4 regions of the Halomonas sp. TH-94 genome follow, and region 1 is predicted to be linked to each of the others. Evidence: predicted binding sites of a transcription regulator. Region 1 holds the regulator's gene; each other region holds the start of a gene.
The links. The regulator sigma-54, encoded in region 1, starts transcription at its own class of promoters, with help from an activator protein. The targets are predictions, from matches to a motif close to TGGCACNNNNNTTGCTNT.
Positions count from the first base shown of each region.

Region 2: a site for sigma-54 is predicted at 6,323-6,340, ahead of AC2VNO_RS10175 (CmpA/NrtA family ABC transporter substrate-binding protein). Genes of this name have one in related genera too.
Region 3: a site for sigma-54 is predicted at 5,993-6,010, ahead of AC2VNO_RS01680 (urease accessory protein UreD). Genes of this name have one in related genera too.
Region 4: a site for sigma-54 is predicted at 3,224-3,241, ahead of AC2VNO_RS05445 (CmpA/NrtA family ABC transporter substrate-binding protein). Genes of this name have one in related genera too.

Region 1 is NZ_JBYCKL010000034.1:32,471-40,071, reverse strand. Features, by position in the region: gene tldD (metalloprotease TldD) at 1-719, shown strand, start outside; gene yjgA (ribosome biogenesis factor YjgA) at 848-1,354, opposite strand; gene pmbA (metalloprotease PmbA) at 1,501-2,841, shown strand; gene AC2VNO_RS05915 (HPr family phosphocarrier protein) at 2,923-3,192, opposite strand; gene rapZ (RNase adapter RapZ) at 3,195-4,115, opposite strand; gene ptsN (PTS IIA-like nitrogen regulatory protein PtsN) at 4,161-4,631, opposite strand; gene hpf (ribosome hibernation-promoting factor, HPF/YfiA family) at 4,638-4,946, opposite strand; gene AC2VNO_RS05895 (RNA polymerase factor sigma-54) at 5,056-6,477, opposite strand; gene lptB (LPS export ABC transporter ATP-binding protein) at 6,635-7,360, opposite strand; gene lptA (lipopolysaccharide transport periplasmic protein LptA) at 7,368-7,601, opposite strand, start outside.
Region 2 is NZ_JBYCKL010000051.1:71,288-78,888, reverse strand. Features, by position in the region: gene AC2VNO_RS10205 (fasciclin domain-containing protein) at 1-499, shown strand, start outside; gene AC2VNO_RS10200 (fructosamine kinase family protein) at 625-1,464, shown strand; gene AC2VNO_RS10195 (lipid A deacylase LpxR family protein) at 1,569-2,549, shown strand; gene cynS (cyanase) at 2,605-3,045, opposite strand; gene AC2VNO_RS10185 (ABC transporter ATP-binding protein) at 3,038-3,985, opposite strand; gene ntrB (nitrate ABC transporter permease) at 3,992-4,852, opposite strand; gene AC2VNO_RS10175 (CmpA/NrtA family ABC transporter substrate-binding protein) at 4,854-6,236, opposite strand; gene AC2VNO_RS10170 (sigma 54-interacting transcriptional regulator) at 6,527-7,601, shown strand, end outside.
Region 3 is NZ_JBYCKL010000010.1:70,631-78,231, reverse strand. Features, by position in the region: gene AC2VNO_RS01715 (HupE/UreJ family protein) at 1-549, opposite strand, end outside; gene ureG (urease accessory protein UreG) at 591-1,229, opposite strand; gene AC2VNO_RS01705 (urease accessory protein UreF) at 1,249-1,968, opposite strand; gene ureE (urease accessory protein UreE) at 1,958-2,482, opposite strand; gene ureC (urease subunit alpha) at 2,705-4,414, opposite strand; gene AC2VNO_RS01690 (urease subunit beta) at 4,411-4,731, opposite strand; gene AC2VNO_RS01685 (urease subunit gamma) at 4,743-5,045, opposite strand; gene AC2VNO_RS01680 (urease accessory protein UreD) at 5,064-5,957, opposite strand; gene urtE (urea ABC transporter ATP-binding subunit UrtE) at 6,188-6,886, opposite strand; gene urtD (urea ABC transporter ATP-binding protein UrtD) at 6,886-7,601, opposite strand, start outside.
Region 4 is NZ_JBYCKL010000032.1:24,775-32,375, forward strand. Features, by position in the region: gene AC2VNO_RS05430 (murein L,D-transpeptidase catalytic domain family protein) at 1-41, shown strand, start outside; gene AC2VNO_RS05435 (MFS transporter) at 337-1,689, shown strand; gene AC2VNO_RS05440 (nitrate- and nitrite sensing domain-containing protein) at 1,783-3,072, shown strand; gene AC2VNO_RS05445 (CmpA/NrtA family ABC transporter substrate-binding protein) at 3,397-4,698, shown strand; gene ntrB (nitrate ABC transporter permease) at 4,734-5,588, shown strand; gene AC2VNO_RS05455 (ABC transporter ATP-binding protein) at 5,600-6,448, shown strand; gene AC2VNO_RS05460 (AtuA-related protein) at 6,500-6,862, opposite strand; gene AC2VNO_RS05465 (acyclic terpene utilization AtuA family protein) at 6,849-7,601, opposite strand, start outside.

The sequences.
Region 1 (7,601 bases):
CTGCCGGCCAGCTGCCGGTGGTGTTGGGCCCGGGCTGGCCTGGCATCCTGCTGCATGAAGCCGTCGGCCATGGCCTGGAGGGCGACTTCAACCGTAAGGGCAGTTCAGCCTTTGCCGGGCGACTGGGCCAGCGTGTGGCCGCCCGCGGCGTCACGGTGGTGGACGATGCCACCCTGGCCGATTTGCGTGGCTCCCTCAGCGTTGACGATGAGGGCACACCGGGACAGTACACCCCGCTGATCGAAGACGGCATTCTCACCGGCTACATGCAGGACAAGCTGAATGCCCGTTTGATGGGAATGCAGCCCACCGGCAACGCCCGTCGCGAGTCGTTCGCTCACATGCCGATGCCGCGCATGACCAATACCTACATGCTGGCAGGTCAGGACGATCCGGCCGACATCATATCCAGCGTCAAGCGCGGCATCTATGCGGTCAGCTTCGGCGGTGGTCAGGTGGACATCACCTCGGGCAAGTTCGTTTTCTCGGCCAGCGAGGCGTACCTGATCGAGGACGGCAGGATCACCGCACCGGTCAAGGGGGCGACGCTCATCGGCAACGGGCCTGAAGCGATGGGACGGGTGTCGATGGTCGGTCATGATCTGGAGCTCGACACCGGGATCGGCGTCTGTGGCAAGGAGGGGCAGGGCGTGCCGGTGGGAGTGGGGCAGCCGACGCTGAAGTTGGATGAGCTTACTGTCGGCGGCACTGCTTCGTGAACGAGCGTCGCTGCGCTTGCCCACGCTGGGTTGGCGCACGGCTCGCCTTGCTCGCACTCAAACTCGCCGAGCGCCGCCCAGTCTGGCCTGCGCTCGGCTGAACCTGGATTGGGACACACTAGGCGTGCTTACAAGCCCGCCGTATCGCGAATCAGTTTGAAGAGTTTGCGCGCATTGGCCGGGGGCTTGCCGCGCTCGCGTTCGCTCTTGGCATTTCGGACAAGCTGACGCAGCGCCTGACGGTCGGCCTCCGGGTGCTCCTCGATGAAGGCTTCGACGGCGTCATCGCCCTCCTCGATGAGGCGATCCCGCCACTTTTCGAGCCGATGAAAGGCCAGATCGCGGTGACGATTTTCCTGTTCGATCTTGTCGAAGACTGCCTGGATGGCATCCAGATCCTCGCGGCGCATCAGCTTGCCCACATACTGCATGTGGCGCCGACGCCCTTCATGGGAGCGGATACGACCGGTCTCCTCGACGGCAGCGAGCATGTCTTCCGAGAGCGGAAAGCGGGCGCGCTCGGACGGGGTCATGGCAATGATCTGTTCGCCCAGCATCTGCAGGGCGTGCATTTCCCGCTTGAGCTGGGATTTGCTGGGTCTTTCGTCGAAGTCGGTGGGAATATCCTGGGTCATGCCGCATCCAAGTAGTGAGAGGGTCAGCGCTGTCTTGCCAACGCAAGATGCAGGGTTTCGAATGACGGTAGTATACCAGCCCGTCGAGCGACGGCGGGAACAGACACGTATGAAGACCGGCTTGGCCGGCGAATGAGGAGATGAGCATGAGCAAGGCTTTTGATGCCGCCGCCCAGCAGGAGCTGCTCGAGTCGCGTGCCGGGCAGGCGCTGGCGCTGGCGAAACACCTGGGAGCCGATGCCTGCGAGGTGGGCGCCAGCGTCGACCAGGGCGTCGGGATCAGCGTGCGTGAGGGGGAGGTGGAGTCCGTCGAGCTCTCGCGCGATCAGGGTATCGCCGTTACCGTCTATCTGCGTGGCCACAAGGGTAGCGCCTCCTCCACCGATGCCAGTGATGCGTCGATCCGCGAGGTCGTGGAAAAAGCCATGGCAATCGCGCTCTATACCGGGGAGGATCCAGCGGCAGGCTTGGCCGACCCTGAATTGATGGCTACCGAACTGCCCGACCTCGACGTACATCACCCGTGGCCGCTCACCACCGAGCAGGCCATCGAGCTGGCGCTGGCCTGCGAAGCGGCAGGGCGCGCCGAGGCGGGCATACGGCAATCGGAGGGCGCTTCGCTCTCCAGCGGCGAAGGGGTCAGGGTCTATGCCAATAGCCACGGTTTTCTTGGCAGTCAGCGCGGCAGCCGCCACTCGCTCTCTTGCATGCTGATCGCCGAGGATGCGGCTGGCATGCAGCGCGATTACGACTATACCAGTGCGCGTAACCCAGAGGAGTTGCGTGATCCCGAGGCCGTGGGCAAGAAGGCGGCCGAGCGTACGCTCGAGCGCCTTGGCGCGCGTCGGCCCGCCACCGGGCGCCTGCCGGTGATGTTCGATGCCACCGTCGCCAGCGGTCTCGTCGGCCATCTCATGAGTGCCATTGCCGGTGGTTCGCTCTATCGGCAGGCTTCGTTCCTTTGTGACCGCCTGGGGGAGACGCTGTTTCCCGACTGGTTCACGCTCGGCGAGCGGCCCATGGAGCGTGGCGCCATGGCAAGTTCTCCCTTCGACAACGATGGCGTGCAAACCCGCGACAATGTCTTCATCGAGGATGGTCGTCTGGCCAGCTACATGCTCTCTGCCTACAGTGCTCGCCGCCTCGGCTTGCAGACCACCGGCAATGCCGGCGGGGCTCGCAACCTGCGCATCAGCGCGCCGCTGGAGTCTCGAGAGGCGCTGCTCTCACGCATGGGTAGCGGGGTGCTGGTCACCGAGCTGATGGGGCAAGGGGTGAATGGTGTGACCGGAGACTACTCACGCGGCGCGGCGGGCTTCTGGGTCGAGAATGGTGAGATCAAGTACCCGGTGGAGGAATTCACCATCGCCGGCAACCTCGAGGCGATGTTCAGGGGCCTGCTGGCGGTAGGAAGCGACATCGACACCCGTGGCAGCATCCATACCGGCAGCTGGTTGATCGATGAGATGACCGTCGCCGGCAGTTGAAGCGCAGCTTGGCTTGTTGTTCAGGAAGGCGTAATGCGAGGCGGGCTTCGGCGATGCATGGCCGAGCGCAGACATTGCGCCCTAAGTATCTTCATCGAAGCGGGCCTCGAATAGCGCCTCGATGGCTTCGAGCACCGCTTCCGCATCGATCCCCTCGGCGCTGATCTCCAGTTCGGTGCCGCAAGGGGCACCCAGCATCAGCAGGGCCATGATATTGCCGGCATCGGCCTGCTGGGCGCCTCGACTCACGAGCACGTGCGCATCGAAGGGCTGGCAGCGCTGTACCAGCTTGGTGGCAGCGCGCGCATGCAGTCCGCGCTTGTTGGTCAGAGTCAGCTTGCGGCTGGGCACGCTCAGGCTTCCTTGCTTTCGGACGGCTCTGCGGTCGGCTCCTGCGAGGCAGCGACCGGTGTGTGAATGCCCAGCTCCCGATGACGTAGACGCACATCCGGCTGTTGCTTGGCGAGATGCTTGGCGAGCCGCTCGGCCAGATATACCGAGCGGTGCTGGCCCCCGGTGCAGCCGATGGCGACGGTAAGGTAGCTGCGATGGGTGTCGCGATAGGCCGGCAGCCAGCGCTCTACCCAGGCAACGATGTCATCCAGCATCTGCCCGACCAGCGGGTACTGTTCGAGGAATTCCACGATGCTCGGCTCCCGTCCGGTGGCCGAGCGCAGGCGTGGATCCCAGTAGGGGTTGGGCAGACAGCGGGCGTCGAAGACGATGTCGGCGTCGAGTGGCACGCCGCCCTTGAAGCCGAACGACTCCACCGTCAATGTCAGCTGATCGGCGTGATGACTGGCCACCTGTTCGGTGATTCGGCCACGCAGGTCGTGTACCGATAGCCGCGACGTGTCGATAATCAGATCGGCGAGGTTGCGAATGTCGCTCAGCGTGGCGTCTTCCGTCTCAATGGCCTCGTTCAGCGTCATGTCCCTGTGGCGGGTCAAGGGATGGCGGCGGCGAGTGGCGGAATAGCGTTCGATCAGGATCCGGGCATCGGTAGTCAGATAGACGATCTGACAGTCGACCTTGTTGGCGCGAAGCTCTTCCAACAGCCTGGGAAAGCGCTCCAGGGCGTGAGGGAGATTGCGTGCATCGATGCTGACGGCGATCGAGGATTGAACCGTGGGCGAGTTTCGCAGTTCGTCGACCAGCGAACCTAGCAGCATGGCTGGCAGGTTGTCGATGGCATAGTAGCCAATGTCTTCGAGTGCTTGCAGTGCGATCGATTTACCGGAGCCCGATCGGCCACTGATGATCACAAGCTGCATGTATTTCTCCTGATCAGGGGCTGGCCGAACGGCAACGCGGGCGGGTCAGGCCGAAGACTGTCGTCGAATGGCGTTTATGAGGCGCTCGTGGAGTTCGCGCTGGCTCTCGCACCGCCGCAACAGCGTGCGGGTTTCGGTGTCGTTCATCACGCTGGCCACCTGGCTCAGCAATGAGAGGTGAGTGTCGTCGGCTTCCTCGGGGACCAGCAGGACGAAGACGAGATCGACCGGTTCTCCGTCAATGGCATCGAAGTCGATGGGCTCGGCCAGCTTGAGGAAGGCGGCAACCGGACTGTGGCAATGGGGGCTTCGGGCATGCGGTATGGCCACGCCGTTGCCGATCCCGGTGCTGCCCAGCCGCTCACGGCCGATCAGTCTGCCGAAAACCTCCTGGCTATCGAGGCTCGGGGTGTTTTGCGCAATGAAGGTGCTGAAGAACTCCAGCACCCTCTTCTTGCTGCCCCCTGGAACGTCGAACAGCGCACGCTCCGGAGGCAGTATGTTTTCAAGTGTCATGACGACTCAGCGAATGCCGGCGCCTTGGGCGCGGGCCTGGGCCTTTTCCTTGTGCTTGACCAGCTGGCGGTCGAGCTTGTCGGTCAGGGCATCAATGGCGGCGTACATGTCGGTATCGGAGGCTTCGGCATGCAGATCGGCGCCGGCGGCGTGCAGCGTACAGGCGGCCTGCTGACGCTCTTTCTCGATCGAGAGAGTAACTTGTACGTTGGTGATATTGTCGTAGTGCCGTTGGACGCGGCTCAGCTTCTCGCTCACGTAGTCACGCAGTGCATCGGTCAGTTCAACATGATGGCCGGTAATGTTGACTTGCATGACAAGCTCCTTCGTCCTTCGAATGGTGATTTGATTGTAACCCTTTTTGGCACCGTGCAAACCCCCTCCGATCAATGCTCTTGTCCGGCGTCAACGCGCCACGTCGTCATCAGCGAAAACGCTTGCGCTCACTTGAAGAGGGGATCCCCAAGGCTTCACGATACTTGGCCACGGTACGGCGTGCCACCTGAATACCGTCTTCGGCCAACAGATCTACCAGTCGACTGTCGGATAGCGGTTTTCGTGGTGTCTCGTCGGCGATCAATTTTCGAATGCGGGCCCGGATGGCGGTACTGGAATGGGCGTCGCCCTCACCATTGCCGCCGACGTGGCTGGAGAAGAAGAACTTCAGTTCGAACACGCCGCGCGGGGTGTGGATGAACTTCTGGGTGGTCACCCGCGATATGGTCGATTCATGCATCTCCACGGTCTGGGCGATATCCGCCAGGACCAGCGGTTTCATGGCTTCTTCGCCCTGTTCGAGAAAATCGATCTGGCGTGCCATTATCTCGCGCCCGACGCGCAGCAGGGTGTCGTTGCGACTGGCCAGGCTCTTCATCAGCCAGCGGGCTTCCTGCAGGTGATCCTTGAGAAACTGGTTGTCCTGACTCTTGTCGGCCCGGCGTACCAGCGCGGCGTAGTCGGGCTGTATGCGGAGCCGCGGCAGGGCTTCGGCATTGAGTTCCACCCGCCAGCCGGATTCGTCATGGTAGGCGACCAGGTCCGGAGTGATGTAGTTGCTGCCGACTTCGGCGAAGGCACTGCCCGGGCGAGGGTCGAGCGAGCGCACCAGGGCGATGGCCTCGTCGAGAGCGTCGTCATCCAGGCCCAGGCGCCGCTTCAGCAGGCGCCGGTCATCGGCGGCAAGCGCTTCGAGGAACTGGCGCACCAGGCGCCGAGCCTGGGGCAGCAGGGGGGTGTGGTCGGGCAGGGTGGCGAGTTGCAGCATCAGGCACTCGCGCAGATCACGGGCGAAAATGCCGGTGGGTTCGAATTGCTGCAGACGTAGCAGCACCTGCTCGACTTCGCGAGTGGGCAGCCCCTCAAGACCCTGGCGGCGCAAGCCATCACGGATTTCCTCCAGCGGCTGTGCCAGATAGCCCGTGCCGTCCACGGCATCGATCAGGCTCTCGGCGATCTGGCGCTGGCGCTCGCTCAGGTCGATCATGGCCAGCTGCCAGATCAGATGCCCGGCCAGTGTCTGCCCGGAGGCCTGGCGCTCGAAATCGGGCCCTTCGCCGGTACCGCTGCCGGAGCTCGCACCGTGGTCAGGGTAGGTATCCTCCCAATCGCTGTCGGTGGACAGCTCACTGGGGATTTCATCGGCCCAGTCGTCGCTCTGGGGTTCGCTGACGGCTTGCTCGCCGAAGCCCTCGTCGAGCTCCAGCATGGGGTTGGATTCAAGTGCTTGCTGGATCTCCTGACGCAGGTCCAGCGTAGAGAGCTGCAGCAGCGCAATGGCCTGCTGCAGTTGGGGTGTCATGGTCAGCTGAGTGCCGACGCGGAGTTGCAATGATGCTTTCATGGCCATGAGGATAAGGGCTCATTTGCCGGAAAGACTCTACCCTAGACTGGCGTGCGGCGAGTTGCAATAGCGATGATTGCAATAAGCATGCCATTTATTGCAATCATGTCTGACGAGAATGTGTTAATAGTGCTTTCATGCTTGCATGTAACAGAGAGTTGCGTTATAGGCGGAAATCTTCACCGAGGTAGACTTCGCGCACGCGACGGTTGGCCAGAATGGCTTCGGCGTTACCTTCGGCGATGATCTGGCCATCTCCCACGATGTAGGCGGAGTCGCAGATATCCAGCGTTTCGCGCACGTTGTGATCGGTGATCAGGACGCCGATGTCGCGTGCCTTGAGCTGGCGAATGATGCCCTTGATCTCGCCGACCGAAATGGGGTCGACGCCGGCGAAGGGTTCATCGAGCAGGATGAAGGCCGGCTCGGTCGCCAGGGCTCGGGCTATCTCCACGCGCCTTCTCTCACCGCCGGACAGGCTCATCCCGAGGTTGTCGCGAATATGGGTGACGTGAAAGTCTTCGAGCAGCTGTTCTAGGCGCTGCTGACGGCCCCGGCGATCCAGATCCTTGCGGGTTTCGAGGATGGCCATGATGTTGTCGGCCACCGACAGCTTGCGAAAGATCGAGGCCTCCTGGGGGAGGTAGCCGATCCCGGCCCGAGCGCGTTCGTGCATGGCGCTGCGCGACAGGTCGAGCTTGTCGATACAGACATTACCCGCATCCGCTCTCACCAGCCCCACGATCATGTAGAACGAGGTGGTCTTGCCGGCGCCGTTGGGGCCGAGCAGCCCCACGATGGAGCCCTGCTCGATGGAGAGGCTGATGTCATGTACCACGCGGCGACGCTTGTAGCTCTTGGCCAGGTGCCGAGCATGCAGAGTCTTCATCGCCATCTCAGCGCTCCGGCTGCAGGGTCATGCGGATACGCTGGCGTCCCTCGACACCTTCGCTCTCGGCGCGGGCCTGGACCACGCGACGGTCGAGGAAGTACTCCAGATAGCCACCGTCGAAGGTATCGCCAGCCTGGTGCAGTTCGGCGCGGTCGATCAGTTCGACGCGTCGCTCGGCCACGTGATAGATGATCGTGCGCCCCCAGCCGCGTACCACTGGCTGCTCCGGGTCCGGCTG
Region 2 (7,601 bases), on a different contig from region 1:
TCACGTGGTAGCCGCGAAGTGGATGGGAGCTGGTTTGATGGGCCTTACACTGATGGCTGGGGTCGTCCAGGCCGGCAGTCATGGCGACAAACAGGATATCGTCGATACTGCCGTGGCAGCCGGCCAGTTCGAGACATTGGCTGCTGCACTGGAAGCCGCTGGGCTGGTGGAGACCCTCAAGGGTGATGGCCCGTTCACCGTCTTTGCTCCCACAGACGAGGCATTCGCCGCGCTGCCCGAGGGCACCGTGGAAAGCTTGCTGGAACCGGAAAACCGCGAGCAGTTGCAGGCCGTACTCACCTATCACGTAGTCGCTGGTAACGTCATGGCTGAAGATGCGATGGGACTGGACAGCGCCACTACCGTACAAGGCCAGGACGTTACCATCACCACCATGGATGGCAGCGTGATGATCAACGACGCCACCGTGATCCAGGCCGATATCGAGGCGAGCAACGGCGTCATTCACGTCATCGACAGCGTGCTCCTGCCCGAGTGATCACAGCCAGCCCTTGCTGTGTCCACTTGCCACCCTCCGGGGTGGCTTTTTTATGGCGATAGTCGCTAGGGCACGGGCATGTCATGGTGGCGGTAATGACATGGCCGAATGCCCAAGGAGGGAACATGGATCGCGCGCTCACGGCTCTGCTCGAATCTCACGGCCTTTCACCACAGGGGGCGCTGCGGGGCTTGGGTGGCGGGGACATAGCGGCCGTCTATTGGCTGGACACCTCCAAGGGAGCGGTGGTCGCCAAGCAGGACGATGCGCAGCGCCTGGCCGGCGAGGCGGATGGGTTGCGGGCGCTACGTGAGGCGGGCACTTCACTGCGGGTGCCCGCGGTGCTGGCACTGGGTCATGGCTGGCTGGTGATGGAGGCGCTGGAGAGCGGCTCGCGCTCGCAGCACTCGGCAGCTGCGCTGGGTGAGGGGCTTCGCCAACTTCACTCGGTCGGTGCCGATGAACACGGCTGGCCGCGCGACAACGCCTGTGGCCGTACCCCTCAACCCAATGCCCCTATCTCGGACGGGCGTGCGTTCCAGCGCGAGCGGCGCCTGCTGCCGCTGGCTCGCGCCTGTCATCAGCGTGGGCTGCTGGACGATCAGCTGCGTCGGCGCATCGAAGCCGTGGCGCAAACTCTCGAAGCGTGGCTCCCGAACGTTCCGGCAAGTCTCGTACACGGCGACTTGTGGAGCGGCAATGTGCTGCATACCCCGCAAGGGCCTGCGGTCATCGACCCCGCGGTATACCGCCATTACCCCGAGGTGGATCTGGCCATGCTGACGCTGTTCGGTTCGCCTGGCGATGCCTTCTTCGAAGCTTATTGGGATGGTACCGCTCCTGCCGACTGGCCACGGCGGGAGGCGCTGTTTCAGCTCTATCCGCTGCTCAACCATCTGCTGCTGTTCGGTGGTAGCTATCGGGGTGGAGTGGAGCGCACGCTAGACGTCGTCGAGCAAGGGTAACGAGGATCGTTTCATTCAAGGGTACGTTTGAATCCTCTTGCCCGGGACCGCAAGCAGTACATACAATCATGAATGTTACTCGCTTACTCAAGGAAGAGAACCTCATGAAAAGAGGCATCTGCGGTTTCATTGGAAGGATTGCCATTGGTTGTCTGCTGGCGTCGCCGGTTTTCGCAAGTTCGGGTGTCGTGACGCTGCAGGTGGATAACGACGGCATGGTCAGCAGCGATGACGACCATTACACCTCGGGCGTAGAGCTGCTCTGGACCCAGCCGGTCACTCCTCAGCATTGGAGCCAGCGCATCGCAGGCGGCTGGTTCGGCTCGGTGGATGCTCTCAGCTATCACCTGAGCTACCGCATGTATACGCCGGAGGAGGTGGAGCGTCGCGACCTGATCGAGGACGATCGTCCCTACGCCGGCCTGATACTGGGCGGCCTGGCGCTGTATGGACGAGAGCCGCTGCGTGGCGCCTGGCACCGCGAGGATGCGCTTCAACTCGATATTGGTGTGGTCGGGCCGATTACCTCCGCCGACAGCGTGCAACGTGAGGTGCATCGTTTCACCAATAGCCAGCGGCCCCGCGGCTGGTCCCATCAGTTGGGCAATGAGCCCATTCTCAACGTGGGGTATCGCCGCCACTGGTGGCACAACCTGTCGCTGGGGTGGCTCGAGATGCAGCACGGCCCCGGCTTGTCGGCGGCGCTCGGTAATCTGCTGGTTCAGGCCGGCGGTGGTTACGGCCTGCGTCTCGGTCGCGGACTCGACAACAGCATGGGTTGGCCCTCTCTGAGCATTGAGCGCGGGGGCTACCGACAGGTTTCGACATCGCCGGGCAGCGGCTGGAATCTCTTCGCCGCACTCCAGGGACGCTACGTGGCGCATAACCTGCTGTTGGACGGCAATACCGTCCGCGACAGTCACTCAGTCGATCGTCGCGAGCTGGTCGGCGATGCGGTTGTCGGCGTGGCGCTCACCTGGGAGCGCTGGGAGATGAGCCTGGCTCACATCTGGCGCAGCAAGGAGTTCGAGGAGCAGGATGGGGGCACCGTGCACGGTGCGCTGTCGCTGAGCTATCGGCTTTGAGCGGCGCTCTTGTCCCTTGGCCGCCCCGGTTTCCGGGGCGGCCAGGTGAGTTTGCTTACCAGGCCTTGTAGGGTAGGAACTTGCCGTTGAGGGTGAGCAGCACCCGGTCCCCCTTGGGGTCCTCGATCTTGTCCATTTCCATGGTGAAGTCGATGGCGCTCATGATGCCGTCGCCGAATTTCTCCTGCACCACATCCTTCAGCGTCTCGCCGTAAACGCCCACCACCTCGTAGAGCCGGTAGATGAAGGGATCCTGAGGGATCGCCTCGTCCCAGGCCTTGGTGGGGAAGGCCTGCAGCGCTTCGGCCACGTCGCTTTCCACTTCCAGCACGTCGCACAGCTTGTGGGCCACGTCATGGCTGGCGCTGTTCATGCCGTAGCAGGCCGAGGCGGTCCACACCGGCGACAAGCCTACGGCGCTGGCGATTTCGTCCCAGCTCATCTTCTTGCGGGCCTTGGCGGCGAGCAGGGTGTGGCGCATCTCGAGTTTATCCATGATGGCTCTCCTTGGGAGTGACAGTGACCAGCTTGGGTGGGGCAGATGCCTGGGCATCGGCCTTGCGGAACGTTACCGAGGCGCTTGCCTCGGCAACGGGGTTGACCGAGCGGGGGTAATGCAAGCCGCGCGAATCCTGAGGAGCGGTTCGCAGTTCACTGGCGCGGTTGACCAGGAAATCGACCAGGTAATTGCGCAGGGTGTAGAAATGCGGATGCTTGACGATCTCGCCACGCGAGCGCGGCCGCGGCAGGTCGATCTCCACGGCTTCGGCGATGCGCGCCTCGGGGCCGTTGGTCATCAGGAAGATGCGGTCGGCCAGCAGGATCGCCTCGTCCACATCGTGAGTGATCATGAATACCGTCTGACGGTCCTGGCTCCAGATCTTCAGCAATTCGTCCTGAATCACTCCTCGTGTCAGTGCATCGAGTGCACCGAAGGGCTCGTCGAGCAGCAGCAGTTCCGGCTTGGTGGCGAATGCCCGGGCGATGCTGACTCGCTGGCGCATACCGCCCGAGAGCTGCGCCGGCTTGCGCATGACGACTTCCTTCAGACCGACCATTTCCAGATATCGCAGGCTGTGATCGGTAACCTGGCTCTCTTTCCACTCCTTCCAGCGAGCGCGTACGCCAAAGCGCACGTTATCCAGTGCCGTGAGCCACGGCAGCAGGCTGTAGTTCTGGAACACCACGCCGCGCTTCAGGCTGGGGCCTCCGATCTCGCGCCCATCCATGATCATGGCGCCTTCGCTAAGGCTGTCCAAGCCGGCGAGGGCGTTCATGATGGTCGACTTTCCGCAGCCGGAGTGACCGATGATGCAAACGAACTCGCCCTTCTGAAGCTGGAAACTGACGTTCTCGAAGACCGTGAGGTCGGGACTGCCCTTGATGCCGGGAAAGCGCTTGGCAGCTTGCTGAACTTCCACGAAGGCATGAGTCATGGCGCTTTACTCCTGGTAGGTGACCAGCCGGGCGATCGACGAGAGCGCAAGGTCGAGCAGCATGCCCACCACGCCGATCACCAGAATGGCGAAGATCACACTGGTCAGATCGAGGTTGTTCCATTCGTTCCACACGTAGTAGCCGATGCCGGTGCCGCCCACGAGCATCTCGGCGGCGACGATGACCAGCCAGGCAATGCCGATAGAGATACGCATGCCGGTGAGAATGGTGGGGGCAGCGGCAGGCAGAATTACCTTGAAGGCGGTCTTCAGTGGCGAAAGCTCATGGGTACGGGCCACGTTGACCCAGTCGTCACGTACCCCGGCCACGCCGAAGGCGGTGTTGAGCAGCATCGGCCAGATCGAACAGATGAAGATCACGAATATCGCCGAGGCTTCGGCATCGCGAATGATGAACAGGGCCAGCGGCATCCACGCCAGCGGTGAGATCGGGCGCAGGACCTGAATGTAGGGGTTCAAGGCACGGTACATCAGTGGCGACATGCCGATCAGAAAGCCCACGGGAATGGCGATGGCCGCGGCCATCAAGTAGCCCGTCAGCACGCGATAGAGCGAGTAGCCAAGCTGGATACCGATTCCCTTGTCGTTGGGGCCGGCATCGTAGAAGGGGTTGGAAAGTTCGACCCAGGCGCGTTCGAAAATTGCCGAGGGTGGCGGTACTCGCGCCGTTTCGTCGGCGCCGCCCATCAGGAGTTCGTACTCGCTGAGTTCCGCTCCCGCCCCACCGAGTATGGGGGCACGATTGAGGCCTTCCCACAGCCCCAGACCGACGATGAGCAGCAGCACGGCCAGCAGCGTGGCGCGGGTGTTGAGGTTCAGTTTCCATTCAGTGGTGGTGCGATCCATGTCAGCTCCTCCTCAGTGCGAAGCTTTCGACATAGGCTTCAGGCTGTGTGTAGTCGAAGGTCTTGCCCATGATCTGGAACTGGCGAGCGTTCTCCTCCGGTGCGTCGTAGCCCAGTTCGCGCATCACCTCACGGGCATCGGTGGCGAGATAGACGTCGCGGGCGATCTGTTGGTAATCCACATCGCCGTCGATATACCCCCAGCGCTTCATCTGGGTGAGGATCCAGATCGCCATCGAATGCCAGGGGAAAGGGTCGAAGTCGATACGGTCGGGCACGTTCTGCACGTTGCCCAAGCCGTCGGCAAAACGCCCGGTCAGTACCTGCTCGATCACCGTCACCGGCTGGTTGAGATAGGCGGCAGGAGCAATGGCTTCGGCTATCTCGGAGCGGTTGGCCGGATCGGAGGAGTATTGAGTGGCATCGATGATGGCCCGCAGCAGCGCACCATAGGTATTGGGATTCTCTCGGGCGAAGCGCGCGCTGGTAGCGAAGGCGCAGCACGGATGACCTTCCCAGATCTCCTTGGTAAGCAGATGAATGAAGCCGATCCGCTCGTAGACCGCGCGCTGGTTGAAGGGGTCGGGGGAGAGGAAGCCGTCGATATTGCCGGCGCGCAGGTTGGCGACCATTTCGGGGGGCGGGATCACCCGGATCTGGATGTCACGGTCCGGATCGAGCCCGTGTTCGGCCACGTAGTAGCGCAGCAGGAAATTGTGCATTGAGTATTCGAAGGGCACGCCGAAGGTGAAGCCGCGCCACTGCTCGGGGTCACGCTTGTCCTGGTGGTCGTTGCGCAACACGATGGCCTGGCCGTTGATGTTCTCTATGGCAGGGGCGATGAAGTGACGCGTGCTGGAACCTGCACCCAACGTCATGGCCAGGGGCATCGGGGTGAGCATATGGGCTGCATCGAAGCGGTCGTTCAGGGAGTTGTCGCGAATCAGCGCCCAGCCGGCAGCCTTGATAACGTTGACGTCGAGCCCGTAGCGCTCATAGAAACCCATCGGATGGGCCATGATGATCGGCGTGGCACAGGTGATGGGGATGAAGCCGATGTCGAGCTGAGGCTTTTCCAAAGGCCCCATGCTCTCCTGGGCGGCGGCCTTGATCGCACTGAGTGGAAGAATGCTCGACAAGGCAGCGGCCATCGTGCCGCCACCCACCAGCTTCATGAATTGGCGCCGATGCATGTCGCTGTGGCCGAAGATCCCGCGTACCAGGGCACTTTCGACGACGCGATCCATCATCGCTTCGCTGTCGCGCGGGGCGTCTTCACCGCCAACGCGAGTGGTGGAGCATTCGCCGCAGCCACAATCGCGGCCATGGACCAGCGACTGGCGGTGATCGAACGGGTTTCCCAGACTGTTGTGATCGTTATTCATATGGTTTCCCCTCGAAGGCGCAGGTGAAGGATTGCCTGCACTCGCCTGGTGCATGGGGACAAGGCGTGCCGGCAGTCGCCTTGACTAAAGCGAGCCGTGTGCCATTTCTTGTGAAATACGTATTAGTCCTTTTCACTCAATGATTTGGGACTACAGCTTCGATGCCGGCCAGCGGTTCGACGGAAGGACGAAATCTCGTCAAAGACGATATCTCGTTGCCGCTGAAACGAAATTTCGTCACTGGTACGTGACTTGTATGGGATGAGAAGACTTTCTGTCGGAGCCTAGCGATGTCTCTCTCCCGTTTGGCGGACGTATCCGCCTTCGAACACGCCCCCATTGCCCTGCTCTTGGCCGACCCACGCGCCGACAGGCTGCTGGCAGCCAATGACGAGGCTTGTCGCCTGCTGGGCGCAAACTACGAGCGACTGGCTGCACGGCCTTTCAGCCATTGCCTGGGACCTTCGTTACCGCTCTGGGTTGCGTTCAGTGACGAAGCCATGGAGCGCTCGCCGGCCTGGTCCGACGACCTGCTGTTGCTCGATACGCGGCGCGTGCCTCACCGGGTGGAAGTGTATGGCCAGGCGCTGGATGACCAACGCCTGCTGTTCGGCGTGATCGAACTCGACAAGGCCGAACAGCGGCGGGCGCGGGCCGATTTGTGGCGCCGACATAGGCGCGGGCATGTGGGCTGGGAGCGGGTCGAGCAGGTTTTCGAGCGTATCGAGCGGCAGAATCAGCTGATTCTGGGGGCTGCAGGGGAGGGAATCTACGGCCTCGATGCCGAAGGCAGAACCACTTTCGTCAATCCTGCCGCTGAGCGTATCCTGGGCTGGAGCAGTGAAGACATAGTCGGCCACGACGCCCACCAGATGTTTCACCACACTCACGCCGACGGCAGCCATTTCCCGGTTCAACAGTGTCCCATCCACGCCTCGTTCAGTGACGGCCAGGTGCATCGCGTCGACAACGAGGTGTTCTGGCACAAGAACGGCGAGGCGATCCCGGTCGAATACACCAGCACCCCCATCTTCGAGACCGGGCGGCTGGTGGGCGCCGTGGTGCTGTTTCGCGACATTCGCGAACGTAAACTCGCCGAGCAGCAGCTGCGCGATGCCTTGGCCGAGGTGGAGTCGCTCAAGCTGCGCCTGGAACTCGAGAACCAGTATCTCCAGGAAGAGATCACCGCCGAGATCAATCATCGTGAGATCGTGGGCGAGAGTCCGGCAGTGGCGCATCTGGTGCGACAGATCGCACTGGTGGCGCCAACCGATGCCAACGTGCTGGTTACCGGCGAATCCGGCACCGGCAAGGAGCTGATCGCCCGGGCGATTCACGCGGGCAGTGGGCGCAGCGACCGGCCGC
Region 3 (7,601 bases), on a different contig from region 1:
CAGGATCCGGTTCTCACGCATCATGAGGAACGCACCTGCCGCACGACCCGCATAGGTAATCGCCAGGGTCGCCAGGCTGAAGCCCGCCAGGTAGGCCAGCGTCGATGCTCCGTGCGGCATCTCGTTGCCGTGAGCGTGACCGTGAAAGAGCATGAACAGCACTACCACCGCAGCGCCAACCGGAGCAGGTACCTTGACGAGCGCAGCGATCAGCACCCCAGCCAGCAGCACCGACATGGCGATGCCGAACTCCACGCCGGGAAGTGCAAAGCCGCCCCACGCCAGTCCCGCCCCCAGCAACATTCCCACCGCAGCGAGGAGCGGCGCAGCGAAGCTGAAGGCACGGCTTTGGCGCAGGCTCCATAGCCCTACTGCCAGCATAGCCAGCAGGTGGTCGAGCCCCAGCAGCGGATGGGCCAGACCGGCGGCAAAACCGCCACCGTGGGCATGGTCGTGCCCCGGGTGCGCAATGGCCACGCCGGCGAAGACGATCAGTGCCGGCGCTGCAAGCAGCGCCAGCCGCGAGGTGTGAGAAAAAGATAGATTCATGGTGGCGATCTCCTTGCCGATGGTATTGCAGTGGAATTTTGTCAGGCGCTGGCAGAGTGGGCCTGGGGCCGGCGCTCCGGCAGCATGCCGCGGTCGAGAATGAACTCGATGATCGTCTCCAGCCCCACGCCGTCGTAGAGGTTGGTAAAAACGAACGGACGCTCGCCGCGCATCTTCCTGGAGTCGCGCTCCATCACCTCGAGTGAGGCGTGGACCTGCTCGGCGATGTCGATCTTGTTGATGATCAACAGGTCCGACTTGGTAATCCCCGGCCCGCCCTTGCGCGGAATCTTGTCGCCGGCCGAAACGTCGATCACGTAGAGCGTCAGGTCCGAAAGTTCGGGACTGAAAGTGGCCGAGAGGTTGTCGCCGCCCGACTCCACCAGCACCAGTTCGAGGTCCGGGTGCCGCTCCTGCAGCTCATCGATGGCGGCGAGATTCATCGAGGCGTCCTCACGAATCGCCGTATGCGGGCAGCCGCCCGTCTCCACGCCGAGGATGCGGTCGGCCGGCAGCGCCTCGTGACGCAGCAGGAAGTCGGCGTCCTCACGGGTGTAGATGTCATTGGTGACCACGGCGATGTCGTAGTGGTCGCGCAGCGCCAGGCAGAGCTGCTTGAGCAGGGCCGTCTTGCCGGAGCCCACCGGGCCGCCGACGCCGATGCGTAGGCAATGAGTCATGTCATCCTCCTGGATTTCATTAGCTGCGAAAAAGTCGTGAGTATTGGGTCTCGTGCAGCGCGCTGGCCAATGCCAGCCCCGGCAACGCCGGCCCGAGCTCTTCATCTTCGAGTGCGAGCGCCTCGTCTACTGCGGCGACCAGCGCCGGGCGCAGCCGTTCGACAAGACGCTGGGCCGCGGTATGACCGAGCGGCAGCGCCTTGCAGGCCACCGCCAGTTGATTCTCGAGCCAGGCCCAGGCAAAGCCGAGCATGGCCTGGCGCGGCGCCACCCCACGCACCTGGGCGGCCCAGGCGAAGACGGTCACGTAGCCCGCTCCGGCCGGTAGCACGGGCGACTCGCTCGATAAATCAGATGGCAACAGCTCCAGGCTGCCCAGCAGCCGGGTCAGCGATGCGCCCAGGCGGGAGTCCTCGGCGGCCAGCTCGGCTGTCTCGCGGTTGGCGGCAAGCCAGCAGTCCCACTGGGCTATCGCCTCGCCGTCGCCTGCCGCCCATGCCTGCTGCAGGCGCGCCAGCACCGGCAGCTCGCAGCGGGTCAGGCCGTCGTCGAGCACGCCCTCCAGCCAGCTACCGAGGCTTGTCTCGTCATGTGCCCAGCCCAGCTCGAAGGCGCTCTCGAGCCCCTGGGAGAAGGCAAAGGCACCAATCGGCAGCGCCGGGCTGACCAGTTGCAGCAGCCCCAGCAGCGCCAGGTCGTCGCTCTGCGGCATCCCCGACGGGGCCGACTCAATGGGCATGGTGATGCCCATGGCCATGGTGGCTGTGTTCGTGGCTGTGGTCATGATCGTGGCTGTGCACGTGTGCATGGCCGAGCTGGTTGTAGGCGCCCGGCTCGGGGTCGAAGGGAGCCTCGTGCCGCTCCAGGTTAGCCCCCAGAAGCTCGGCAAGCTCTTCCAGCACGTGGTCCGGGGGGAAGCGCACGTAGCTGCCCTTGGTGTCCTCACCCAGCGCCAGCTGAACGTGCCGGTTGCCCAGGTGATAGGCGAGCCGCGCCAGCGGCAGGCCGGCTTCGATCCGGGCCGTCACCACCGGTTCGATGGCCGCCCTGATCCGTACGATCTCGCCGCTCTCGGCACGCAGGCCCTCACCGTCGCGCAGCACCGGGCCGCGGTCGAGAAACAGTCCCAGCTCATGGTCGGCGTCGCTTGTCGCCTTGAGCCTGCCGCGAATGCGCAGCTCATAGGGTAGTGTCAGGGTGTCGGTGGCCTGGCTCGCCTCGATGGGCCCCAGACGTTCAATCAGTTTCAGCATCGGTATCGCCTCTTCGCTGGCCGCCAGCCTTGCCCTCGCTCAACGCCACGTGACCGAAACCCTGCCCCCTCGGGCGGACTCCTGCGGTCGGAAAGACGGCACATCCTTGTGCCGGCTTTCCTCGATCTTCATCCATGAAGATCGACCGCATCGCTTCGCCCGAGGGGTTAGCGGTCACGCGAGGTTTCGCGATGACAAGCTGGTTTGGCGATGTAGTCATGGTCAAAACAGGTGGTAGCGCTGCGCCAATGGCAGCTCGGTGGCCGGCTCGCAGGTCAGCAGCTCGCCATCGCAGCGCACCTCGTAGGTCTGCGGATCGACGCTGAGCTCGGGGCAGGCGTCGTTGAGCTTCATGTCGCTCTTGCGCACCCCGCGCACGTTCTTGCACGCTGCCAGCGGGCTCGCGAGACCCAGCCGCTCCTTGATGCCGGCCTCCAGCGCGGCCTGACTGACGAAGGTCAGCCGTGTCTGGCTGGCAGCACGGCCGAAGGCGCCGAACATGTAACGGTAGTGCACCGGCTGCGGCGTGGGGATCGAGGCGTTGGGATCGCCCATGGGGGCCGCTGCGATCATCCCCGCCTTGAGGATCAGCGCCGGCTTGACGCCGAAGAAGGCCGGGCTCCACAGCACCAGGTCGGCCAGCTTGCCCACCTCGATGGAGCCCACCTCATGGCTGATGCCGTGGGTGATCGCCGGGTTGATGGTGTACTTGGCGATGTAGCGCCGCGCACGGAAGTTATCGGCGCCCAGCGCCTCGTCCTCCGGCAGCAGGCCGCGCTGCACCTTCATCTTGTGGGCGGTCTGCCAGGTGCGGCACACCACCTCCCCGACCCGGCCCATGGCCTGGGAGTCCGAAGCGATCATCGAAATAACGCCCAGGTCCTGCAGGATGTCCTCGGCGGCGATGGTCTCGCGGCGAATGCGGGAATCGGCGAAGGCCACATCCTCGGGAATGTTGGGGTCGAGGTGATGGCACACCATCAGCATGTCGAGATGCTCGTCGATGGTGTTGACCGTATAGGGCCGCGTCGGGTTGGTCGACGACGGCAGCACGTAGGGCTTGGAGCAAGCGATGAGGATATCCGGCGCATGACCGCCCCCGGCACCCTCGGTGTGGTAGGTGTGGATGCCGCGCTCCTTGAAGGCGGCAAGAGTATCCTCGACGAAGCCCGACTCGTTGAGGGTGTCGGTATGAATGGCGATCTGCACGTCGTAGCGCTCGGCCACGCTCAGGCAGTTGTCGATTGAAGCGGGCGTGGTGCCCCAGTCCTCGTGCAGCTTCAGGCCCATGGCGCCGGCTTCGAGCTGGGCTTCCAGGGCCTCGGGCAGGCTGGCGTTGCCCTTGCCGAGCAAGCCGATGTTCATCGGCAGGTCGTCCACCGCCTGCAGCATCTTGCCGATATGCCAGGCGCCCGGCGTGCAGGTGGTGGCGTTGCTGCCGGTGGCCGGCCCCGTACCGCCGCCGAGCATGGTGGTAATGCCGCTCATCAGCGCCTCTTCCACCTGCTGGGGACAGATGAAATGAATGTGCGCGTCGATGCCACCCGCGGTGAGGATCTTGCCTTCACCCGCGATCACCTCGGTGCCCGGGCCGATGACTAGCTCGACGTCGGGCTGAGTATCCGGATTGCCCGCCTTGCCGATGGCCGCGATACGGCCGGCCTGGATGCCGACATCCGCCTTGACGATGCCCCACCAGTCGAGAATCAGGGCGTTGGTAATCACGGTATCCATCACCGTATCGTCGAGGCGCTGGCTCTGGCCCATGCCGTCGCGAATCACCTTTCCGCCGCCGAATTTCACTTCATCACCATAGTGGGTGGCGTCGCGCTCGACTTCGATCCACAGCTCGGTATCGCCCAGGCGTACCCGGTCGCCCACCGTGGGGCCATACATGTCGGCATAGGCCTGCCGGCTGATGCTGGTGCTCATGCCTCACCTCCATCCAGCGATCCCATTACCTCACCGCGGAAACCGTAGATATGCCGGGTGCCGGCAAAAGGAATCAGCGTGACCTCCCGCGTCTGGCCCGGCTCGAAGCGAATCGCCGTGCCCGCTGCCACGTCCAGACGAAAGCCCCGGACCCTGGCACGGTCGAAAACCAGGGCCGGATTGGTCTCGGCAAAGTGGTAATGGGAACCAACCTGAATCGGCCGGTCGCCGGTATTGGCGACCTCGACGGAGATCCGCTCGCGTCCGGCGCAAAGCTCGATCTCGCCGTCTTGCAACTGGTACTCACCGGGTATCATCAGGCGTCTCCTTACACTATCGGCGAATGAACGGTGACCAGCTTGGTACCGTCCGGGAAGGTCGCCTCGACCTGAACCTCCCCGACCATCTCCGGCACCCCTTCCATCACGTCGTCGCGAGTGAGGATTTCGCGGCCGTAGCTCATCAGTTCAGCCACGCTGCGGCCATCACGGGCCCCTTCCATGATCTCGAAGCTGATCAGCGCCACGGCTTCGGGATAGTTGAGCTTGAGGCCACGGGCGCGACGCCGCTCGGCCAGTTGAGCGGCCGAGAACAGCAGCAGCTTGTCCTTGTCTCTCGGGGTCAGTTCCATGCGTGTCTCCTGATTGAGTCAGGTGAACCAGATACGGGGTGGGTGGGCAGGCACGCCGATTAGCAGAGGTCTGAGGCACTCCCAGGCCTGCCGGCAGATCGCCCAGGCCTCGTTGCGCTCATGGCCCAGGTAACGCAGCAGCAAAACACCATGGCGAACGGTCACCGCCCAACGCTGGCTCGCCGTGATCGCCTCACGCAGGGCCTCGACGGCCACGGCCTCGTCGGTAAGCCCCACGGCCCACAGGGTGGCCTGCACACTGGCTCCGCCCTGCCCCCAGCGGCCGGTAAAACGTGGATGCCCGGGGTCGAGCGGCTGGCGTTCCAGCCATAGCGGCCGGCCGCCACGAAGCAAACGAAAGCGTTGATCGATTCGGCCTGAAACATAAGGCAGCCGGCTCGCCGGACGGCCCAGCGCCAGCACTTCCCAGCCCAGGCAGCGCGCACCTTCGTCCAGCTCGATGAACGTTTCCTGCTCGCCCCGCGAACCGTCGAAGGCGATGGTTTCCTGGGGCAGCCACTCGAGAACGCCATGCTGCGCCACACGCAGCTGGGTACGCTGGGACCAGGCAACGCCATGACTGTCGGCGCGATAGAGCTTGTTGGCGGCGGGCGTGGTGAGCAGCGCATGGGCGTCCGTTCCGACCCCAATCGAAATACTCAACGCATCGCCGCTCACCAGGCCGCCTGGTGGATGCAACATGTAGACGTGACAGGCACCGCCCCGGCCTTCCGGATAGAAGGGCCGCTGCACCCGCAGTGGACCGCTGTGCCTTGCCTGCAGCATGCGCGTGGCGCCGTCACGGGAGCCGAAGCCGAGCTCGAGCGCCGCCGCCCAGCGACGGCCGGCGTCGAAGCGATGACCGGAGTCCGTCAGTGGCTTGGCAAGGGCAGCTGTCTCAAAAGCGGTCATGGAATACTCGTGGCCTGGCATGGTTACCAGTGCTTTGAGCAAAGGCCGTACCAAAATGGTGAGACCTTTTTTTAATGATGGAGAAACAGCAAGTTATATGCTCAACACTGAGCGAGTGGCATTGCCTGCCGGCTCATCCTGGTGCAACCCTCGGCTCGATATGCACCTAGTCGGTGCGCCGAAACCGCCCGCTCATCATCATGGTGCAGGCGGTCGGCAAGGCATGCTGACTAGACGGTCAGATGCTCCTTGATCAGCGCATCGGAGAGCTGGCCAATCTCGCCCTTGGCCACCGGCCGGCCCCGATCCATGATCACGAAGCGGTCGGCATACTTGCGTGCGAAGGGGAGCTTTTGCTCCACCAGCAGCACGGTGAGTCCGTCTTCCGCAATCAGTTTGCGAATCACCTCGCCGATCAGGGTCACGATATTGGGCTGGATACCCTCTCCGGGCTCATCGAGAATCAGCAGCCGCGGCTCGATCACCAACGCCCTGCCGATGGCAAGCTGCTGCTGTTGCCCACCGGAAAGATCGCCGCCGCGGCGATGCTTCATCTCCTCGAGTACCGGGAAGAGCTCGAATATTCGTTCCGGTATGCTGCGACGACCGTCACCGCGGGCCGCCAGGCCGGTGCGCAGATTCTCCTCCACGGTAAGCAGCGGGAAGATCTGCCGCCCCTGGGGTACGTAGCCGATCCCCAGGCGAGAGCGATCCTCGACACGCCGCTTGGTGAGTTCCACGTCGTCGGCAAAGCGGATGCTGCCGGCAGCCACCTTCACCTCCCCCATGACGGCCTTCATCAGCGTGGTCTTGCCTACGCCGTTGCGCCCCATCACGCAGGTACACTGGCCTGCAGGCACGTCGAGATCCAGATCCCACAGGGTATGGCTCTCGCCGTAGTACTGGTTGAGCTTATCTACCATGAGCATCAGACCGTCTCCTCCTCGGCTTCGGCACCCAGATAGACCTCGACCACCCGCGGGTCGCTGGCGACCTGATCCATGCTGCCTTCCGCCAGTACGCTGCCCTGGTGCAGCACCGTCACCTTGCGTGCGATGGAGCGCACGAAGCCCATGTCATGCTCCACCACCACCACCGACTGCTTACCGGCAAGTCCGGTGAGCAGTTCGGCGGTACGCTCCATCTCCTGCTCGGTCATGCCTGCCACCGGCTCGTCCACCAGCAGCAGACGCGGCCGCTGCATCAGCAGCATGCCGATCTCCAGCCACTGTTTCTGGCCATGGGAAAGAATGCCGGCCGGGCGGCCACGCAGTTCGGCCAGGCCGATAGTGACCAGTACTTCCTCGATACGCTCGCGGATCTCACCGGTCATACGCGCCGTAAGCGTGGGCAGGATGCGCTTGTCGGCGGCCATTGCCAGCTCAAGGTTCTCGAACACCGTCAGCGCCTCGAACACCGTGGGTTTCTGAAACTTGCGGCCGATGCCCAGACTGGCGATCTCAGGCTCGTTCATGCTCAGCAGGTCGTGACGACTGCCGAACCACACCGAGCCGGTATCCGGGCGGGTCTTGCCGGTGATGATATCCATCATGGTGGTCTTGCCGGCGCCGTTGGGTCCGATGATGCAGCGCAGCTCGCCATCGTCGATGGTCAGGTTGAGATTATTGATTGCCTTGAAGCCGT
Region 4 (7,601 bases), on a different contig from region 1:
TTCGCTGCGACAGGGCTGAAGCTCAGTTGGCGATGTACTGATCCCCCTTCGCCAGCCCGCCGCCCCCTGCGGCACCAGCAGGGGGCAAACGCCTTCCGCACTGCACCATCACGGAACCGCCGACAGGCGGCCCAACGCCTCCATAGTGGTTAATTCAAAAACTAAGCAACTGAATAACAAAGACAAGATAGAAAAGTGGCAGATCTGTTGCTTGATACAGATCAATGCCGGGTAGGCGTAGACCAGGCTTCCAGGAGGAAGTACGAGTGCGTCAGACCTGACCTTCAACGGAGAAGGGCGAACGCTTGAATCGACAATCCGTATGAGGTCACTCCCATGGAAATTCTCAACAAGGCGAACCGCATTCGTCTCTTGAGCCTGAGCACGCCTCAGATGCGTGCCTTCCATTTCTCCTGGTTCGCTTTCCACATCTGCTTCTTCGGCTGGTTCGGCATCGCTCCCTTGATGGCGGTGGTGCGCGAAGATCTGGCCCTGACCCAAACCCAGATCGGCAACACCATCATCGCGTCGGTGGCCATCACCGTGATCGTTCGCCTGTTGATCGGCGTGCTGTGCGATCGGATCGGCCCGCGCAAGACCTACACCGGCCTGCTGATACTCGGCTCGTTTCCGGTGATCAGTATCGCTTTCGCCAATAGCTTCGAGACCTTTCTGCTGGCACGTCTGGCCATCGGCGCCATCGGTGCCTCCTTCGTGATCACCCAATACCACACCACCATGATGTTCGCTCCCAATGTGGTGGGCACGGCCAACGCGACCAGCGCCGGCTGGGGCAACCTGGGTGGCGGTACCACGCAAATCGTGATGCCGCTGATTTTCTCCGGCTTGTTGATGCTGGGCGTCAGCGAGACGCTGGGCTGGCGTCTGGCCATGGTAGTGCCCGGCGTGGTGATGTTCTTTACCGGTATCGGCTACTGGCTGTTCACGCAGGATGCGCCCAACGGCAACTTCGATGAGCTGCGCGAACGCGGCGAGCTGCCACCGGCCGGCGGCGAGAACGGTGCCGGCAAGAGTTTCCTCGCCGCCGCCAAGGACATTCGGGTATGGGCGCTGTTCGTGGTCTATGCCATCTGTTTCGGGGTCGAGCTGACCATCAACAACATCGCCGCCATCTACTTCTTCGACCATTTCGATCTGACGCTGGCCACCGCCGGCATGATCGCCGGGCTGTTCGGGCTGATGAACGTCTTCGCCCGCACCATGGGCGGCATCTTCTCCGACCTGTTCGCCAAGAACGGCGGGCTCAAGGGCCGGGTACGCTGGCTGTTCATCGCGCTGATCTGTGAAGGGCTTGCCCTGGTGGCCTTCTCGCAGATGCACGTGCTCTCCTACGCCATCGGCATGATGCTGGTCTTCAGCCTGTTCGTGCAGATGGCCGAAGGCGCCACCTACGGGGTGGTCCCGTTCATCAACAAGAAGGCCTTGGGCGCTGTGGCGGGAATCGTCGGTGCCGGGGGCAACGTGGGGGCCGTAGCCGCCGCTTTCCTGTTTCGCAGTGAAGCCATTACCTACCAGCAGGGCCTGTTCTATCTAGGGTTGGTGGTACTGGTACTGGCCTCCTGTGCGCTGCTGGTGCGCTTCAGCGACGAAGTGGAAGCGGTCGAAGCGGAAGCCTACCGCGATGCCGTAGGTGAGGATACCGGCGCCGGCGCGCTGTCGCTGCGCTGATCGCAGGTGTCGTAGCAGTTGGCTGCCACGACGCTTGCCCAATCTGGCCGCCGCCCTCGAGGCGGCGGTCATCGTGTGAGCATGAGGTGAACCATGACACCTGCCGAACGCCTGCTACTGGCAGCCAAACGCTGCGAAATCGACGATCTCGAACACCTCACCGCCGCCTGCGACATCGTCGGCGACATCAGCCGTTTCGTCCATGCCCTGCAAAAGGAGCGCGGCGCCTCGAACGTCTATCTGGCCTCACAGGGCCGGCGCTTCGCCGAGCGTCGTCACGAGCGTATCGCAGAGTGCCTGGAAACCGAGCGGGCGTTGTGGACCAGCCTCGAAGCCTTGGGCGATACCGCCGGGCGTCCTGCCACCAACGCCCGCCTGCTCAAGCGCATCGCCTTCGTCTGGCATGCACTCGACGGGCTGCAAACGCTGCGCAGCGCGATCGAAGCCCTGCAGACCAGTCCGGATAACGCAACGCAGTCCTATAACCAGCTGATCAGTGCACTGCTATCGGTCGTGTTCGAGGTGGCCGATACCGCCGGCGACCCTGAGGTCACGCTCGCTCTGGTGGCCATCTTTCACCTCATGCAAGGCAAGGAACTGGCCGGCCAGGAGCGTGCCTGCGGCGCCGCCGGCTTCACCTCCGGAGAGTTCGACGATGCCCACCGCCAGCTGCTGCTGCATCTGATCGACGCCCAGCAGCGCTGCTTCGATATCTGTCTCGAGTTCACCACTGCACAGGGTCGTCAGCAGTGGCAGCACGAAATGCCCGCCCGCACTCTGGCCGGTATCCAGCAGCTGCGCGAAATGGCCTGCGGCGACACGACGCTGCCAGAGAGCGCCACTACCCTGGGCGAAACCTGGTACGAACTGACCACCCGCCGTATCGACGCCATGCAGCGAGTGGAGGCCTACCTGATTGGTGAGCTGTCGAGCCTGTGCCTGGCCAAGACGCTCGACGCCCGCCGCAGCCTGTCCTGCCAGGGCGAGCTGGGCAAACAGCTGGACGAGGCTTCGCCGGGGGTCTGCCAGCAGTTGGTGGAGCTATTCGGGGGCAGCGCCACCCAGGAGCTTGGCGAGGTAACCGCCCGCGTGGTGGGCTCTTCACTCAACCGCTCGCTGGTAGAGTTGATGCGCGCCCAGGCTGGCCGCCTGGAGAGCCTGAGCGACGAGCTGGAAAACACACGCCGGGCGCTGCGCGAGCGGAAGCTGATCGAGCGCGCCAAGGGGGTGATCATGACGCACCGGCAAATGACCGAAGAGCAGGCCTATGCCTTCTTGCGCAAGATGGCAATGGATCAGAGCAAGGGTATGGCCGAGATCGCCCAGACCTTACTCGGCCTGTCCGACATTCTCGCGCCACCAGCGCTGAAAGCGACACCGTAGCGCCCGTCACGAGCGCGAACGGCAATGGTGCAATGCACAACCGTGACGCACCTTCAGGGCGCTCAGCACGACGAACGGGAAATTGACTCGAATCACGCAAAGCAATTCAATTTTTTGATTTATTTATAGTTTTTAAACAAAACAGGCGCAATGGCACCCAAGCTGCAATGGCTGATCGTCCGCTGAGTCAACGACGGTTCAGCGCTTCCATGCAGCATCAGGACCAGACAACGGCGTCTGCCCGGATTCCCATGACATCGTCATGCGAATCAGGGCAGGCGCCGTTTTTTCTCTTGGTCAGCCACTTTCTCTGGGAGCCATACAATGAACAAGACACGCAAGGGCCATACACTCGACCGCCGCCGTTTTCTCAAGCAGACAGCCAGCCTCGTGGGCGGTACCGCCCTGCTCGGCAGCCTACCGGCCAGCTGGGCCTTCGCCAGCGGCAACCCGGAAACCACCTCGGCCAAGCTCGGCTTCATTGCCCTGACCGATGCCGCTCCGCTGTTCGTCGCGGTGGAGAAAGGTTTCTTCGCCGCCCACGGCATGAGCGACGTGGAGGTACTCAAGCAGTCCTCCTGGGGCACCACCCGGGACAACCTGGTGCTCGGCTCGCAGCGCAACGGCATCGACGGCGCCCACATTCTCACGCCCATGCCCTACCTGATGAGCGCCGGCGCCATTACCCCGAACAACCGGCCGGTGCCCATGAGCGTCCTGGCGCGTCTCAATCTCAACGGCCAGTGTATTTCGGTCGGCAGCGAGCATGCCGACCTCGAGGTGCGTCTCGATACCAGCGAGTTCGCCCAGGCGATCGCCGCCAAACGTAGCGGCGGCGACGCAGTGAACGCCGCCATGACCTTCCCCGGCGGTACCCACGACATGTGGATTCGCTACTGGATGGCTGCCGGCGGCATCGACCCGAATCGGGACATCTCCACCATTACCGTGCCCCCCGCGCAGATGGTGGCCAACATGCGTGTCGGCAGCATGGACACCTTCTGCGTCTGTGAGCCGTGGAACCATCAGCTGATCAATCAGGGCATCGGCTACACCGCCAACACCACCGGCGAGCTGTGGAACGACCATCCCGAGAAGGCGTTTGCCATGCGCTCCGACTATGTCGAAGCCAACCCCAACGCCACCAAGGCACTGATGATGGCGATCATGGAGGCGCAGATGTGGTGTGAAGACCCGGCCAACCACGAGGAGATGGCTCAGATCTGCTCCCGTCGGCGCTGGATCCATGCCCCCTATGCCGACCTCATCGATCGCATTCAGGGCAACTTCGATTTCGGCACCGGCCTGGTGATCGAGGACCATCCGCAGATGATGCGCTACTGGAAGCATCATGCCTCCTACCCGTTCAAGAGCCACGACCTGTGGTTTCTCACCGAGAACAAGCGCTGGGGCTACCTGCCCCAGGATTTCGACAGCCAGGCGCTTATCGAGCAGGTCAATCGTGAGGATTTGTGGCGTGAAGCGGCCGCGGCCCTCGGCATCGACGCCGCCGACATTCCCGACTCCACCTCACGCGGCGTGGAAACCTTCTTCGACGGCAAGACTTTCGATCCCGAAGACCCCCAGGCCTATCTCGACAGCCTCGAGATCAAGCGGCTCGCCTGAAGCGCCAACGCACCGCATAGGAAGGAGACAGTATCATGAGCACAGTGCAACGTAGCGACAGCATGTCCCGCTCGGCCCGGCTCGGCTGGGTTCCCGACCTCAGCAGCCTGCAGCACATGCTGATTCAGAAGGTAGTGCCACCGGTGGTCATCATGGCCTTGTTGGTCGCGGTATGGGAGATCCTCTGCTCGACCCCGGGCGCCGCCTTGCCGGCCCCTTCACAGGTGCTGCGCGATACCTGGGATCTGATCGTCAATCCCTTCTACGACTACGGCGGCAACGACGTGGGCATGGCTTGGCAGATCCTCGCCAGCCTCGAGCGGGTGGCGTATGGCTACTCACTGGCGGTGGTCGCCGGTATCAGCCTGGGCGTGCTGGTCGGCCAATCGACCTGGGCCATGCGCGGCCTCGACCCGGTGTTCCAGGTGCTGCGCACCGTTCCGCCGCTGGCCTGGCTGCCGATCTCGCTGGCCGGCTTCCAGGACAGCGCTCCCTCGGCGATCTTCGTGATCTTCATCACCGCCATCTGGCCGATCATCATCAACACCTCGGTGGGGGTACGCATCATCCCCGAGGACTACCGCAACGTGGCCCGGGTGCTGCGCCTCAACGGCTATGAGTACTTCACCCGCATCATGCTGCCCGCCGCCGCCCCGTACATCTTCTCGGGGCTACGCATCGGCGTCGGCCTGTCGTGGCTGGCCATCGTCGCCGCCGAGATGCTGATCGGCGGCGTGGGTATCGGCTTCTTCATCTGGGACGCCTGGAACGCCTCGATGATCAGCGACATCGTGCTCGCCCTGATCTACGTCGGCATCGTCGGCTTCGCCCTCGACCGCCTGGTCGCCTTCATCGGCAATCGCGTCACCCGCGGCACCGCCCAAGGCTGAGGAGAAAGAACATGAGCAACCGTTATCTGAGCATCGAGAACGTCGACATGACCTTCCATGGCAAGGGGGTGGAAACCCAGGTGCTCAAGAGCATCGACCTGACCGTGGAGCGTGGCGAATACATCTCCATCATCGGCCACTCCGGCTGCGGCAAGTCCACCCTGCTCAACATCGTCGCCGGGCTCATCGAATCCACTTCCGGTGCGGTGATCCTCGACGGCAAGGAAGTCAACTCGCCGGGGCCCGACCGCAGCGTGGTGTTCCAGAACCACTCGCTGCTGCCCTGGCTCACCGTCTATGAGAACGTGGCCCTGGCGGTGAACAAGACCTGTGCGCGCACCAAGAACAAGGCCGAGCGCCACGAGTGGATCGTCAAGAATCTGGAGATGGTGGGCATGGGCCATGCGCTGGCCAAGCGCCCGGCGGAGATTTCCGGTGGCATGAAACAGCGCGTGGGCATCGCCCGAGCACTCGCCATGGAGCCCAAGGTGCTGCTCCTCGACGAACCCTTCGGCGCACTCGACGCCCTGACCCGGGCTCACCTGCAGGAGGAGGTGATGCGCATTCAGGACGAACTGGGCAACACCGTGATCATGATCACCCACGACGTCGACGAGGCGGTGCTGCTCTCGGACCGCATCGTGATGATGACCAACGGTCCCTCGGCGCGCATCGGCGAGATACTCGATATCGACCTGCCACGCCCCCGCGACCGCATCGCCCTGGCCGACGACCCGCGCTACAACCACTACCGCCAGGAAGTGCTGCGTTTCCTCTACGAGAAGCAGCGCAAGGTGGAAAGCCTGGCCCAGCGGCGCAGCGCCGCCAAGCAGCAGAACAAGGTCAAGGCCCAGGCATAGTGCTGGATGAAGTGACATCGGGCCACCTACGGGTGGCCTTTTTCTTGGTCGTCACTTGCCCTCGAGCGTTACGCTCATGCCCAGCAGCAAATAAGAGAGCGTCTTGCCGTGGCCATCCAGGTTCAGTGCCCCGTTGACGCCACCCTGCAGCACGTCGTCGATCACCAGATTCATCCCCGAAAGGCTCGGCATCAGGTAGCGGCGAACGCCGCTGGCGCCGCGGTGCGCGAACAGCGTCAGCACTCGCTCCTCGGTGACCTGCTCGACCAGCGTTTCGTAGTGGCGAGGGTCGTAGGCGAAAAGCGCCAGATTGAGCCGGTCGCCCTTGTCGCCGGCACGGGCATGGGCCAGGCGATGAAGGGGCATCGAGCCCTCCACAGGGCTTGCGCCCAGGTTCGCTTCAACGTGTGCCATGGGCAACTCTCCTTTCGTTGGCCATCTTCGTCTCGAAAAGAGTGGTATCGAACAGCGTGGCGAAGGCTTCCACGTCGCTGCGTTTGACCAGGTAGGAAGCCGTGCATACCCGCCGCTGGAACTGGCGACGCACCCCCCCGCCCCCTGCCGGGCCGGCGCAGTAGAGCGCCAACAGCTCCTGGGTGGCACGTTCCACCCAGCGCCGCTCGGCGTGCTCCACGGCCAGTCGCAGGCGGTAGTCGCCGCCGGCCGGGGATGGCGCCGTACGCTGCAGGTCGCCGGCGTCGCTGTCGAAAACGCTGGCGTGCCCGACGATATCCAGCCGCGAGCGCAGCTCGGGCGGCGCCCGGAACGTCAGCCGCTCGCGCAAAATCTCGGCAGCCAATTGCGCCCGTGCCAGCGCATTGGGCCCGGCGTAGGAAATTTCCGCCTCGCCCTGCCAACCGCCTTCGTAGCACACGGTGGTCTTGAACCGTTGCGGCGCAGGCTTGCCGCGAATGCCGCTTACCGCCACCCGGTCGGGTCCGATCTCCTCCACCCGCACGGCGGAAAGATCCACCACCACGTCGGGCGTCAGGTAGTTGGCCGGGTCGTGCACCTCGTAGAGCAGCTGCTCCTTGACCGTACGCTCGGTGACCATGCCACCGGTTCCGGCGGGCTTGGTCACTACCAGGCTGCCATCCTCTTCCACTTCGATGATCGGATAGCCGACTCGCGCCAGGCCCGGCACATCCTTGCA